4 regions of the Yimella sp. RIT 621 genome follow, and region 3 is predicted to be linked to each of the others. Evidence: predicted binding sites of a transcription regulator. Region 3 holds the regulator's gene; each other region holds the start of a gene.
The links. Region 3 encodes LexA, which represses DNA repair genes until DNA is damaged. Its sites were predicted from a motif close to TCGAACANNTGTTCGA; they were not measured.

Region 1 (3,206 bases), on a different contig from region 3:
GCGCCGAGCAGGTCGAGCCCCTCGGCGATCTCGTGCTGGTGCCAGGTCGAACGCTGCTGGTCGGGCAGACGCACCAACTCACCGGCATCGCCCACGCGTGCGTCGCGCCGGGAGTGCTGCAGCAGCATGAGTCCGAGCAGGGCGGTGAGCGACTGGCTCGCCCGGGCAACCGGGCTGCTCGAACGCATCAACCGCACCAATCGGATTGCCTCACCGGCCAGTTCGACCCGCACGAGGTCGGGGCCGCTGCCGGGTGCGTAGCCGGCGGTGAACGCCAGATAGGCGACTTGGGCCACGGTGTCGAGACGTCCGGGCAGCACCCGGGCGTCAGGCAGGGCGAGCGGGATGCCCGCAGCGATGACCTTCTTGCGCGCGCGAGTCAGCCGCGCCGCCATCGTCGGCTCACTCACCAGGAAGAGTTTGGCGATGTCGCCGGTCGGCACGCCGAGCACGAGCCGGAGGGTCAGTGCGGCGCCTGCCTCGGGCGCGAGCGCCGGATGCGCCGCGAGCAGCACCAGCCGCAGCAGCTCGTCACCACGGTCGTTGTCCTGCATGCGATTCCGTTCGTCGATCGCCAGCAACGGCTGCTTGCGGGCGGCTATCGCCTCGGCCCTGACCCGGTCGGCGATCCGGCGCTTCGCGGTCGTCATCAGCCAGCCGGCCGGGTTGGTCGGAGTGCCGTCTCCCGGCCAGACGCGCGCCGCCTGTTCGAACGCCTCGGCCAGCGCGTCCTCGGCGAGGTCGAGGCGGCGCGAGTGCGCGACGAGCAGGGCCAGCAGTCGGCCCCACTCGTCGCGGTGGATCTGTTCGAGCGACATCTACGCCGAGACGTCGATGTCGACGACCGGCCTGACCTCCAGGCTGTAGCAGTCCGGCAGCAGTTCGCACCACGCCACCGCTTGGTCGAGATCGGTCGCCTCCACCAGGTAGTAGCCGCCGATCGTCTCGGTCGTCGTGCCCGGCGGCAGATGCTTCGCCTCGGTGGAGGCGTGCAGTTCAGCGCCGCCGGTGATCTTGTGGCCGCGCTCGACCAGCGACTTGCTGAACAGGCTGTACTGCTCGTAGCCGTGTTTGCGCTCCTCAGCCGTCATCGTCGTCCACCAGCGGTCGGCGTCGCCGACGATCAGCACCATGTACTCGGTCATCTCAGTGCTCCTCGACGTCAGGGTGCGGGAATACGAGATCCTCGGGCTCGTGCGCAAACTCCTCGGGTGCCGGCAGCAGAATCAGATACCTGGCCATGTTCGCTCCTTGTTTCGATGTGTTCTGACATCACCATGACGAACGGGCTCGACGAACATCGACAGCCGCGCGAAGAAAACTCGTTCAGTTTCCCGTCGGGCGGATCTCGCTGCCGCAAACGCCCGTGGCGCCGTGCGCGCCACCGACGATCGACCATGTGCCGACGTGCAGCGTTTGCGAGTGGTGTCACTGCCTGTCCACTGCCCACCCAGCCGGCCCTGGTTTACCTGTGGACAAACCAGCCTTCCGGTTAGGGCTGTGGATACCGACGGGTATCGAATTCTTCTGTCTTTCAAGAGAATTCGCTGTGCAAGTCCTCCCTTCGGGCTCGAACAAGCGTACGATGAAGGTAGTCCGAAAGCACCTTGGGAGGAGGCACCGGCATGACCACCGACGAATCGTTCGAGGCGTTGTCCGAAGGCATGCACGACTCGTATTCGGGTGAAGCTGCCTCCTGCGCCGCAGTGGTGTCGGACGCGTTGGCCGCGGTGACCCGGCTGGCGCAGTTGACCGGCAACCTCACTGATGCCGAACTCACTGCGGCGATGAGATCACTCGCGCTGGTGCACCAACAGACTGAAGCAGCCATGGTGAGCATCGCGTCCGACGCGATCGAGCGTGGTGCGGTGTACCGGTCGACAGCGGCTGATGCGACGCAGTGGGTGCGGCGGCTGTCGACCGGTGAGTCCGCAACTGCGCTCCTGAGTGCCGACACCGTCTCTGCTGCAGGGCCGCTCGTGCCGGTCGACGAACCTGACTCCGCCTCCGCCGATGATGTGGACGAGCCGTGGCAGTGCGGTCTCGAACCCTCCCACGCCTCCCGGATCGCGAAGATCGCCGACGCCGTCCGCTCCCCGCTCAACAAACCATTGGCAGATGCATTGCAGTCGGGTCGGACCAACACCACCATCGCGAAAACCTGCCTCGACAACATCGACAAAATCCGGGCAGTCATCCCGACCGCGAGCCGCGAGGAGATCTACGGCTGGTTGCTCACCCTCGACGTCGGAGCCGGCGCGAAAACCGTCCGGGAACTCACCAAGCGCATCCTCGCCCAGTACGGCGCCGAGGTCCTCGACCAGGCTGAGGACGAGCACCAACGCGTCGAATCACTGTCCTGGTCGGACGAACCGAACGGGATGGTGAGGTTCACCGCCGACCTGTCGCCCGATCATGCCGAACAGTTGAAGCAGGCCGTCGACTCGCTCGCCGGACCATCACCGAAATCAGCGTGTTGCGATGATCCGCACCACCGGCACACCCCGGGCCCCGAGGGCACGTCACAGAAGACGGGTGAGCCCGACCCCAGGAGCGCCGGGAAGCGTCGCGCCGACGCCTTGGTGTTGCTGCTGGGTCTCGGCACCGAGGCCGTCGACGCAGACGGGGAGATCAAACACCGCGGATCCGCCACGTTGGTCGTCACGATCGACTTCCTCGTCCTCGCCGGGATCCTCGCCGGCCTCGGGATCAGCGACACCGGCACCGGCATCACCCCCGACACCGTCCGACAACTCGCCTGCGACGCGAAGATCCTGCCGATGGTCCTCGGATCGAAGAACCAACCCCTCAACATCGGCCGCAAGAAACGCTTGGTGGAAGACGAACTCCGAAGAGCCGTGATCCACCGCGACAAACACTGCACCTACGCCGGCTGCGACCGTCCACCGGTCATGTGCGACGTCCACCACGTCGAATCCTGGTGGGCCGGCGGCAACACCTCGTTGGCGAACAGTGCCCTCCTGTGCAGCACCCACCACCGCATCGTCCACCGCGACCACCTCACCGCCACCGTCACCGACACCGGCGTCACCTGGCACTACGCCCACACCGAGACCGCAGTCGCATAACAATTCCCCTTGGTTCCGAAACGCGCTCGTCCCTCGCGCTCCTCAGCCCAGCGGCAGTGGGGGTCAGCGGCAGGGGGCTCAGCGGCGGTCGGAGGCGACGTACGCCGCGCCCGCGGC
Region 2 (3,206 bases), on a different contig from region 3:
CGCCGGGCGCTGCGGTGCTGCGGGAATGTGGTTCATCGGCTACACCCATCCGATCAGCGGCACCCCGCGGGAACTGCGCATCGACTCCGGACGCATCGCCCACGCGATGCGTCACCAGGCGGCGGAGCAGCGCGCGACCGCCTAGGCTGAAGGCGTCCCGACCGGCCCGAGCAAGGACTGATCCGATGCGCTCCGCACTCGTTCCCGCCACCTTGGCCGCAACCGCCCTGGCGACGGGACTGCTCGCCGGGTGCTCCGACGACTCGGGCGACGGCGCCGCCACGTCGGCCACCTCCGGGACGACCGGCGTCTCGGGCACCGGTTCGGCCCCTGCCGATCCTGGCTCGACGAACCAGACCTCCAGCGGCACCAGCGGTGCATCCTCGTCCCCCGAATCCAGTTCTGCCCCAGGTACATCCGTATCGACTCCGACATCAGCGACCAGTAGCCCGGCCGGCTCTTCCACGACGTCGACGGTGGTGCCCCGGCCGAAGGACAACAGTCGTCCGACATCGATCGCTGCGACCCCCGGACAGGGTTGCGTGCCGACGAGGGTCGACGTCCCGAGCGTCGGGATCACCGAGCCGATCGTCGCCATGGGCACGAACTCCCAGGGCCAGATCTACCCGCCCGCCCGCACCACCATGTGGTACGACAAATCGCCGCAGCCCGGCGACAAGGGCGTTTCCGTCGTCGCCGGTCACGTGACGTACGACGGGCCGGACGACTTCTACGAACTCGACCGCGTCGCGATTGGCGCGTCCGTCTCGGTGAAGTGCAGCAACGGACGCACCCTGGTCTGGAAGGTCACCGAGCGGCAGTCGGTCAACAAGACCGCACTCACCAGGGACGCCCGCGTCTGGGGCTCCTCGCAAACCCCGGTCGTCGCGCTCATCACCTGCGACCGTGCGTCCAAGGTCGTCGACGGTCACCACTTGAACAACTACGTGGTCTGGGTTCGTCCGGCCTGACTTCGGGGTCGCTTCGTCTTCGTCCTGCCCCAGGGACCGAAGGCGCCTTCAACGGGCGCCCCGTAGGAGCAGGCGACCGCCACACCACGACCGGCTGCAGACGTCGCCTAGCTTTGCTCCATTCACGAGTCGGAGAAGTTGCTCGGCGAAACGCCGTCCGCACCCTGGCTCCCCGCCGGCAGCACCGCCGAGGTCCGTATCCGCACCCGGTCCCGCACGCTCACTTGCCGGTGATCGTGGTCGATGCGCAGGTGGAACCCGTGGTGGCGGGCACGTGGGTCACGCTCGATGTAGCGCGTCAGTCTCTGGACGCGCGCCATTGGTGGCCGATCGTCGAACAAGCGCTTCGTCCGGCTCGGTAGCCGCCGTCAACCGGCGTCCGCGGCCTGTGGACAACCAGCGCCGAAACAAGGGGCTGTGGATACCCGCCGGTAGGTGAATTTCGCTGTCGACGAACGAAATTCGTAACCGAGCCTCTTCCATTCATCTTCGAACACATGTACGATGAATGCATCAGGTAGAGCACTTCTGGGGAGGGGTGACCGGGTATGGCCATCGACGACATTCCACTGCCGCACGACCCGCTGGCCCAGGGCCCGATCGCGTTCGGGATGCGCGAGGCTGCGCCCAGTCGCCCCGGTGAGGCAGCCGGCTGCGTCGACACCGTGGCCGGTGCGCTGCCGGCCGTGCGGCGCCTGGCCGACATCAGTACGAACCTCACCGACGCCGAACTCACCGCGGCCGCACGCTCCGCGCTCGCGCACATGCAACAGACCGAGGCGCTTGTGGTCGCCCTGACGACCGATGCGATCGATCGCGGCCTGGTGGCCTCTTCCACGGCAGCCGACGCAGCGCAATGGATCGGCCGCCTGTCCCGCGGCGAATCGATCACCGCCGTCATGGGTGAGGCGGGCACAGGCGCGGCCGGCCCTCTCGTCCCGATCGGTCAGGAGCCGAGCGCGGCGACGGACGCCGATCCGAAGGAACCCCTCCAGGTCGTCGCCGGACTGGAGCCCGGACACTGCTCGCGCCTGGCGAAGCTTGCCCAAGCCTGTCGTGCACCCAAGAACGCACTGGTGCTGGACGCGATCATCAGCGGACGCACCAACACCGCCATCGCGGCGACCGCACTGCACGAGATCGGACCGGTCACCGCGATACTGCCGGGCGCCGATCGCGACGAGTTGTTGGGCGCGTTCCTCTGCCTGCCGCCCGGGTCCGGCGCGAAGGCAGTCCGTGAACTCACCCGCCGGATCGTCGCCCGCTTCGCTGACGACGACCAGCCTGATGCCAAGGAAGACGCTATGCAGCGGCACGAGTCGCTGTCGTGGTCCAACCTGCCGAACGGGTTGGTACGGCTCATCGCCGACCTCAGCCCCGACAACGCCGAGAAGGCGAAGCACGCGATCCAGGCGATGGCCGCCCCTTCGCCGGCCTCCGAGTGCTGCGACAACGTGCACCACAACCATCGGACGGACGAGGCCGACGGCGATGCTCACCACGACAGTTCGAAGAGCAAGGGCGAGCCCGATCTGCGCACCCCCGGGAAGCGCCGCGCCGATGCGTTCACCGAACTCATCCGTATTGCCGCGCAGGCGGTCGACAACGACGGTCAGACCAAGTCTGCCGGCACCGCGAGAATCGTGGTCACCATCAACTACGAACACCTCGCCGGAGTCCTGTCCGGCCTCGGTTACAGCCAAGGCGGAGTCGGGATGACGCCCGACACGGTCAGACAACTGGCCTGCGACGCCGAGATCATCCCGATGGTGCTCGGATCGAAGAGCCAACCGTTGAACGTCGGTCGAAAACGTCGACTGGTCGACAAGGAACTCCGCGCAGCAGTGATTCAACGAGATCGACACTGTACTCATCCGGGATGCACCAGACCGCCGGTCATGTGCGAGGTCCACCATGTGAAGTACTGGTGGCACGGCGGCGAGACCTCGCTGCTCAACTCGGCACTCATGTGCAGCACCCACCACCGCATCGTCCACCGCGACAATCTGACTGCGACCGTCACGGCCGAAGGTGTGACTTGGCATCCCGCCGGCGAAGGGGTGCAGCAATGGAGCGCCGGGGCAGCGTCCTAGCTGTCCAGCCGCAACATCTCGAACCACGTCTGCGATTCGCCGAACGCCTCGTCCGTCGCCGTCGGCACCACAGTTGCCGGACGCCGGTCGGCCCGCGGGTAGGAACCGAAGAAGCGCACCTTCGCCGCCACGCGGTGCAGCG
Region 3 (3,206 bases):
CGAAGTCGTCGTCAGCGAGGAGCCGTCAACGACTGGCCCGGGTGGACATGCAGAGTATTGAGGTCGTTCGCGAGCTGAAGGCGCACGACCGCTTCGGCGACCGGCAACTGCGGGTAGGCCTGGTGCGCAACCTCGGACAGCGTCTGCCCCGGCTGCACCACCAACTGCGTCGCCGACGGCGAGGAGGCGAAGGCCCGCCCGGCACCCCAGCCCGCCGCGATCAGGGTGGTGAGCACGAGCGCGGCGAGCACGCGACGGCCGCGCATGGTGAGCCGAACCTCGTCCCGGCCGAGTCGCGCGACCGGCTGGTTCGACGGCACGAGGGTCAGGTGACGCCGGCGCTGCGGTGTGCGGACCACACGCGGCTGATCCCAGCGAGCAACTGCACTCATGATGTTCTCCGTCCCTGGCGCGAGGCGCCGGATCAAGTTCTCCTTCGCACACGTGTGCGATAGAACGTCTGTACGATGTATAGCACGGCTGTTCGAATGATGCGAGACACGCCTCGTACAAATGTTTGAAAACTGTGTCCGAGCCGCATAGCCTCTTTCCATGCTCCGCAGCCTGGCACCGACCACCGACAACCTCCTTCGAAAGAGCGCTGCACGGCTCGCCGACAGCAGCTTCATCGGTCGTCCAGGACGCATCACCCGGGGCATGAAGGGCCGTACCGATCGACCCGCCCGCACCACCTCACCGACGGCATGACGAAGGACGCAGACGAAATGGCCAAGATCCACCAGCTGCCCGACGACGAGGGCGGCGTAGCGCTGACCACCCGCCAGCGCAAGGTCCTCGAAGTGATCCGCAACTCCGTCGACCGGCGCGGCTACCCGCCGAGCATGCGGGAGATCGGTGAGGCCGTCGGCCTGACCAGCCCGAGTTCGGTGGCCCACCAACTGTCGATGCTCGAGCGCAAGGGTTATCTGCGCCGTGACCCCAACCGTCCCCGCGCGATCGAGGTCATCTCCCCCGATCACCAGCAGGACAAGCGGGGCGTGCGTGGCGGTTCCAGCGTCACCTCGAGCGACGAGTCCACCATCGACGAGACCGGCGCCGGCGACCAGCGTCCGGCAGCCTCCTACGTGCCCGTCGTCGGACGCATCGCGGCCGGCGGGCCGATCCTGGCCGAAGAGGTCGTCGAGGACGTCTTCCCGTTGCCCAAGCAGATCGTCGGTGAGGGCGACCTGTTCCTGCTCAAGGTGGTCGGTGACTCGATGGTCGACGCCGCAATCTGCGACGGCGACTGGGTCGTCGTGCGCCAGCAGCCGACCGCGACCAACGGCGACATCGTCGCCGCGATGCTCGACAACGAAGCCACCGTCAAGACGTTCAAGCGTCGCGACGGCAAGGTCTGGCTGATGCCGCACAACCCGGCGTACGACCCGATCGACGGTGACCACGCGGTGATCCTCGGCAAGGTCACGGCCGTCCTGCGGCGGGTCTGATCACCGGCGTCGATCGCCGCTCGCGTCCCGGTCGACGTCACCCAGTACGTCCCACACCGCCTCCTGCAGCACCTCGCTCAGGGGGCGGTGTACGTGTCTGGTGGCCAGATGTTCCGCTCGCGACCAACCGGTGTTGACCAGCACGATCGGGATGTCGCGCTCGGCAGCACGCCGCGCGAAACGGAAGCCGGACATCACACCGAGCGAGGATCCGACCACCAGCAGCGACTTTGCCCGCTCGAGACGGTTGAAGCAATGGGCGACCAGATCCTTGGGTACCGATTCGCCGAACATCACGACGTCCGGCTTCAGCAGGTCGCTGCCACAGGTCGGGCACACCACCAGTTCGATGTCATGGATCAGCGAGGGGTCGATGTCGACGTCGCCATCCGGGCGCAGCGGCAGGTCGCGCGCCCTCTCGGCGTCCTGCGCGAACACCGGATTGCGCGTGGCGAACTGCTGCTGGATCCACTCTCGGTCGGCAAGCGCCCGGCAGTTCAGGCAGACGGCTCGCCCGAGGTTGCCGTGCAACTCGATGACATCGCGGGACCCTGCCTGCTGGGCCAGGCCGTCGACGTTCTGGGTGATCGTCGTCTCGAACAGGCCCGCCTTCTCCAGCGCGGCGAGGTGACGGTGCGCTTCGTTGGGCCGCGCCGTCCGGAACCTCTCCCATCCGACATAGGACCGGCTCCAATAGCGTTGCCGCGCAGCGACTCCGGCCCGGAACTCGCTCACCGTCATGGGCTCCACACGGCGTACCCCGTCCGGTCCGCGGTAATCGGGCAGCCCGGATTCGGTGGACAGCCCGGCCCCGGTCATGACCAACACGTCGCCCTCGCGGAGCAGGTGTGCCAGGTGGCTGCGGTCGTCCATCGGACCTTCGTTCTCCATGGGTCGGGTCTGTTCCGAGTTCGAGGCCGCGGCTCATCGAGAGCCGGCGGGCGCATCGGTTCGTACGCTATCGGGGTGGGTCACGCTGGGTTGGCTCGCGGTGATGGGCGACAGCTGTCTCCACGGCCGGACGCGCGAACACGACCGAGGCCCCTTCGCCCCTGATCCTGCCGTTGTTGCTGGTGGTGGCGCACAGGGGCCACCGCCCCGATCAGCCGCGCCGGAGGCGGTGCGGCGGTGGCCTGGATGATGCACTCGGCACTGGACCGGTGAGGATCTGCGGCTCGCGCTGCGATTTCATGCTGAGCAGGCGGGTCGGTCGAACGGTTTGTAGGCTGGTGCGCATGATCGACGCTGCCGGCCTCCGGGTGATTCGTGCCATCGCTGACGAGGGCAGTTTCACCGCCGCGGCGTCGTCGCTCGGTTACTCCCAGCCCGCCATCTCCCAGATGGTCCGTCGCCTCGAAGAGCGCTTGGGCACTCCCCTGGTCGAACGACTGGGCCGCAACGTGCGACTCACCGAAGCCGGTGAAGTCCTGGCCCGCCACGCCGGCGCGGTCCTCGGCGCGATCAGCGCGGCCGAATCCGAGGTCGCGGCGATCGCCGGTCTCCAGTCAGGACGCGTCCGACTCATGGCCTTCCCCTCCTCGTCCTCGACGCTGGTGCCGAAGGCACTGTCGCTGGTGAAGAAGCGTTTCCCGCAGGTGCAGGTGAGCTTCGCAGAGGGTGAGCCACCGGAGTCGCTGGCGGCCCTGCGAGCCGGCGAGTGTGACGTCGCTGTGGCCTTCACCTATGACGGGCTGGAGATCAGCAGCGACCACCTCGACGACTTCGAGGTCAAGGAACTTCTGCTCGACCACGTTCGGA
Region 4 (3,206 bases), on a different contig from region 3:
GACCATCGGGATGATCTCCGCATCGCAGGCGAGTTGTCGGATCGTGTCGGGGGTGACACCTACCCCGGTGTCGGTGACCCCGAGTCCGGCGAGGGCTTTGGCGAGCACCTCGTAGTCGATGGTCACGACCAGCCGGGCCGAACCGAACGTCTTGATGCTGCCGTCGCCGTCGATCCCTTGGGCGCCCATGGCGATCAGCGTGAGTAGCGCGTCCGCGCGTCGTTTACCCGGGGACCGAGTGTCCGGTTCACCCGTCTTCGCAGCACCCTCGTTGTGGCGGTGGTTCGGCTCGTCACAGCAATCGGTGACCGGCGCCGGGGCGGACAACGCACCGATGGCGTGCTTCACGATTTCTGCGTGGTCGGGTGACAGGTCCGCGATCAACCGGACCATGCCCTCGGGCAGGTTCATCCAGGTCAATGATTCGTGTGGCCGGACGGCGTCTTCCGTGTCGTCCAGGACTTCATCACCGAATGCCGCCATGATTCGTTTGGTCAGTTCGTGGACTGCTTTGGCGCCGGACCCGGGTTCCAGGCCGAGGAACCAGGAGAACACCTCACCCCGGTCCGCCGTGGGCAGCACCGATTTGACCTTGTCGATGTTGTCGAGCGCGGTCTTGGCGATGGTGGTGTTCACGCTTGCGGTGCACACCGCGTCCGCCAACACCTGATTCAACGGCGACCGGCACGCATCGGCGAGTTTGCTGATCCGGGCCGCGTGCGCCGGCTCGATCCCCGACCGCAACACGGTCGAGACGACCGCTTCCCCGGCGACGCCGGCCGGGTCACTGGTGGGTTCGCTGCTCGCCGAGGCCACGGGCACCAGAGGGCCTGCCACCGACAGGGTCTGCGCGCCCAACAACCCGTGTACGGGTTCACCGGTCGACAAGCGTTGCACCCACTGGGACGTGTCCGCGGCGGTGGACCGGTCGATCACACCCCGACCGATCGCGTCCGCCGTCAAGGCGACCAGCGAGGCCTCGGCCTGCTGCATCATCACCACCAACGACTGCGCGGTCGCTGTGAGTTCGACATCGGTGAGGTTCGAGGAAACCGACGCCAACCGTTCCACGGAGGCGAGCACGTCCGACACCGCCGAGGCGCATTCGGCTGCTTCGCCGGGGTATGAGGTGGTCTCGAGCATGTCCTTATCGTACAGGTGTTCGAACCCGCACGGAAGGCCTTCCATACCCCAATTTCGTTCGCTGACAACGAAATTCGCTACCCGCTGGTATCCACAGCCCCCGTCCGAGCACGCAGTTGTCCACAGCGCGACTCATGCCGTTGACAAACGCGCCTGACCACGCACGCCACCTCTCGGCCGAGTCTTTCCACCGCCGGAATAACCACGAAACATCCCTGACACATCCGCTTGCCAGAGTCACCCGTCATGCACCTGATGCCCTCCGACACCGAGAAGCTGCTGCTGGCCGTGGCCGGCATGGTGGCCCGCGACCGGCTCGCGCGCGGGGTGAAGCTCAACCACCCCGAGTCCGTAGCACTGCTGTCGACCTGGGTGATCGAACACGCTCGTGACGGAGCGTCGGTGACGCAATTGATGGAGGAAGGACGCGAGGTGCTCACGGCCGACCAGGTGATGAACGGCGTCGCCGAGATGATTCACGACGTCCAGGTCGAGGCGACTTTCCCGGACGGACGCAAGCTGGTCACCTTGCACCATCCCGTGCAAGGCGGGCCGGCCGAAGCGCCCGGCGCAACCAGACCGGCGCAGACCGAGCGAGAAATCAATCCGCGTCCGGCCGACGAGCGCATCTCGCTCACCCTCTCGAACACCGGTGACCGTCCGATCCAAGTCGGCTCGCACTTCCACCTGCCCGACACCAATCCGGCACTCGAGTTCGATCGCGCTGCGGCGCAGGGGTTCCGGCTCGATGTGCCGAGCGGCACGTCCGTCCGATTCGAACCGGGCGTTTCCCGCGAGGTGAGCGCCGTCAGCCTGCGCGGCGAACGCGTGGTGGCCGGCCTGCAGGTGAAGGAGAACCCACGATGACGCGCATCAGCGCCGGCAAGTACGTCGACCTCTACGGACCGACCACCGGCGATCAGGTGCGGCTCGGCGACACCGACCTGTGGATCGAGATCGAACGCGACCTCACCGCCGAACGACCCGACGGCTCGATCAGCTACGGCGACGAAGCGGTCTTCGGGGGTGGCAAGTCGATCCGGGAATCGATGGCGCAGGGGTCGACCACCAGCGCCGACGGCGCGCCCGACACCGTCATCACCGGCGTCACCGTGCTCGACCACGCCGGCATCGTCCGCGCGGACGTCGGCATCAAGGACGGACGGATCGTCGCTCTCGGACGGGCCGGCAACCCGGACGTGACGGACGGCGTCCACCCGGCGCTGCGCATCGGCCCCTCGACCGACATCATCAGCGGCGAACACAAGATCTTGACCGCCGGCGGCATCGACCTGCACGTGCACTTCTTGTCGACCAGCCAGGTGCACGAGGCCCTCGCCGCGGGACTCACCACGCTGGGCGGCGGCGGCACCGGGCCGTCGGAGGGTTCCAAGGCCACCACGGTCACACCCGGACCCTGGCACCTGCGCAATGTGCTGCAGGGCCTGGACCACCTGCCCATCAACGTGCTGCTCATGGGTAAGGGAAATACCGTGAGCCACAACGGTTTACGCGAACAGGCCGAGGCCGGAGCTGCTGCCTACAAGGTGCACGAGGACTGGGGTTCGACCCCCGCCGCGATCGACGCCGCCCTGCGAGCAGCCGACGAGTTCGGTCTGCAGGTCGCACTCCACAGCGACTCGTTGAACGAAGCCGGGTACGTCGACTCGACGCTGCGCGCGATCGGCGGACGCACCATCCACGCCTTCCACACCGAGGGCGCCGGCGGCGGTCACGCGCCCGACATCATGTCGATCGCCTCACACCCGAATGTCCTTCCGGGATCGACGAATCCGACGCTTCCGCACACCGTCAACACCGTCGCCGAGCACCTCGACATGCTGATGGTCTGCCATCACCTCAACCCGTCCGTACCGGAGGACCTGGCGTTCGCCGAGTCGCGGATCCGGGCCACGACGATCGCCGCCGAGGACCTGCTGCACGACCTCGGCGCCCTGTCGATGACCTCCTCGGACGCCCAGGCGATGGGACGCATCGGCGAGGTGATCACCCGCACCTGGCAGGTCGCGCACGTGATGAAGCACCGCGTCGGATCCCTCGGC

Region 1: EU513_RS04410 (HNH endonuclease signature motif containing protein) is a predicted target of LexA. The motif match lies at 1,571-1,586, and genes of this name have one in related genera.
Region 2: EU513_RS03060 (HNH endonuclease signature motif containing protein) is a predicted target of LexA. The motif match lies at 1,461-1,476, and genes of this name have one in related genera.
Region 4: EU513_RS07510 (HNH endonuclease signature motif containing protein) is a predicted target of LexA. The motif match lies at 1,151-1,166, and genes of this name have one in related genera.

Annotation. Positions count from the first base shown of each region.
Region 1 covers NZ_SEIP01000003.1:188,219-191,424, forward strand. Annotated here, with positions in the region: gene EU513_RS04400 (RNA polymerase sigma factor) at 1-818, opposite strand, end outside; gene EU513_RS04405 (YciI family protein) at 819-1,145, opposite strand; gene EU513_RS04410 (HNH endonuclease signature motif containing protein) at 1,626-3,089, shown strand; gene EU513_RS04415 (hypothetical protein) at 3,168-3,206, opposite strand, start outside.
Region 2 covers NZ_SEIP01000002.1:248,710-251,915, forward strand. Annotated here, with positions in the region: gene EU513_RS15700 (hypothetical protein) at 1-598, opposite strand, end outside; gene EU513_RS15705 (class F sortase) at 597-971, shown strand; gene EU513_RS03060 (HNH endonuclease signature motif containing protein) at 1,520-3,064, shown strand; gene pheA (prephenate dehydratase) at 3,061-3,206, opposite strand, start outside.
Region 3 covers NZ_SEIP01000001.1:345,137-348,342, forward strand. Annotated here, with positions in the region: gene EU513_RS01705 (LysM peptidoglycan-binding domain-containing protein) at 12-392, opposite strand; gene EU513_RS15660 (hypothetical protein) at 553-708, shown strand; gene lexA (transcriptional repressor LexA) at 705-1,448, shown strand; gene EU513_RS01715 (Sir2 family NAD-dependent protein deacetylase) at 1,449-2,339, opposite strand; gene EU513_RS01720 (LysR family transcriptional regulator) at 2,684-3,206, shown strand, end outside.
Region 4 covers NZ_SEIP01000006.1:126,119-129,324, reverse strand. Annotated here, with positions in the region: gene EU513_RS07510 (HNH endonuclease signature motif containing protein) at 1-1,143, opposite strand, end outside; gene EU513_RS07505 (urease subunit gamma) at 1,390-2,010, shown strand; gene EU513_RS07500 (urease subunit alpha) at 2,007-3,206, shown strand, end outside.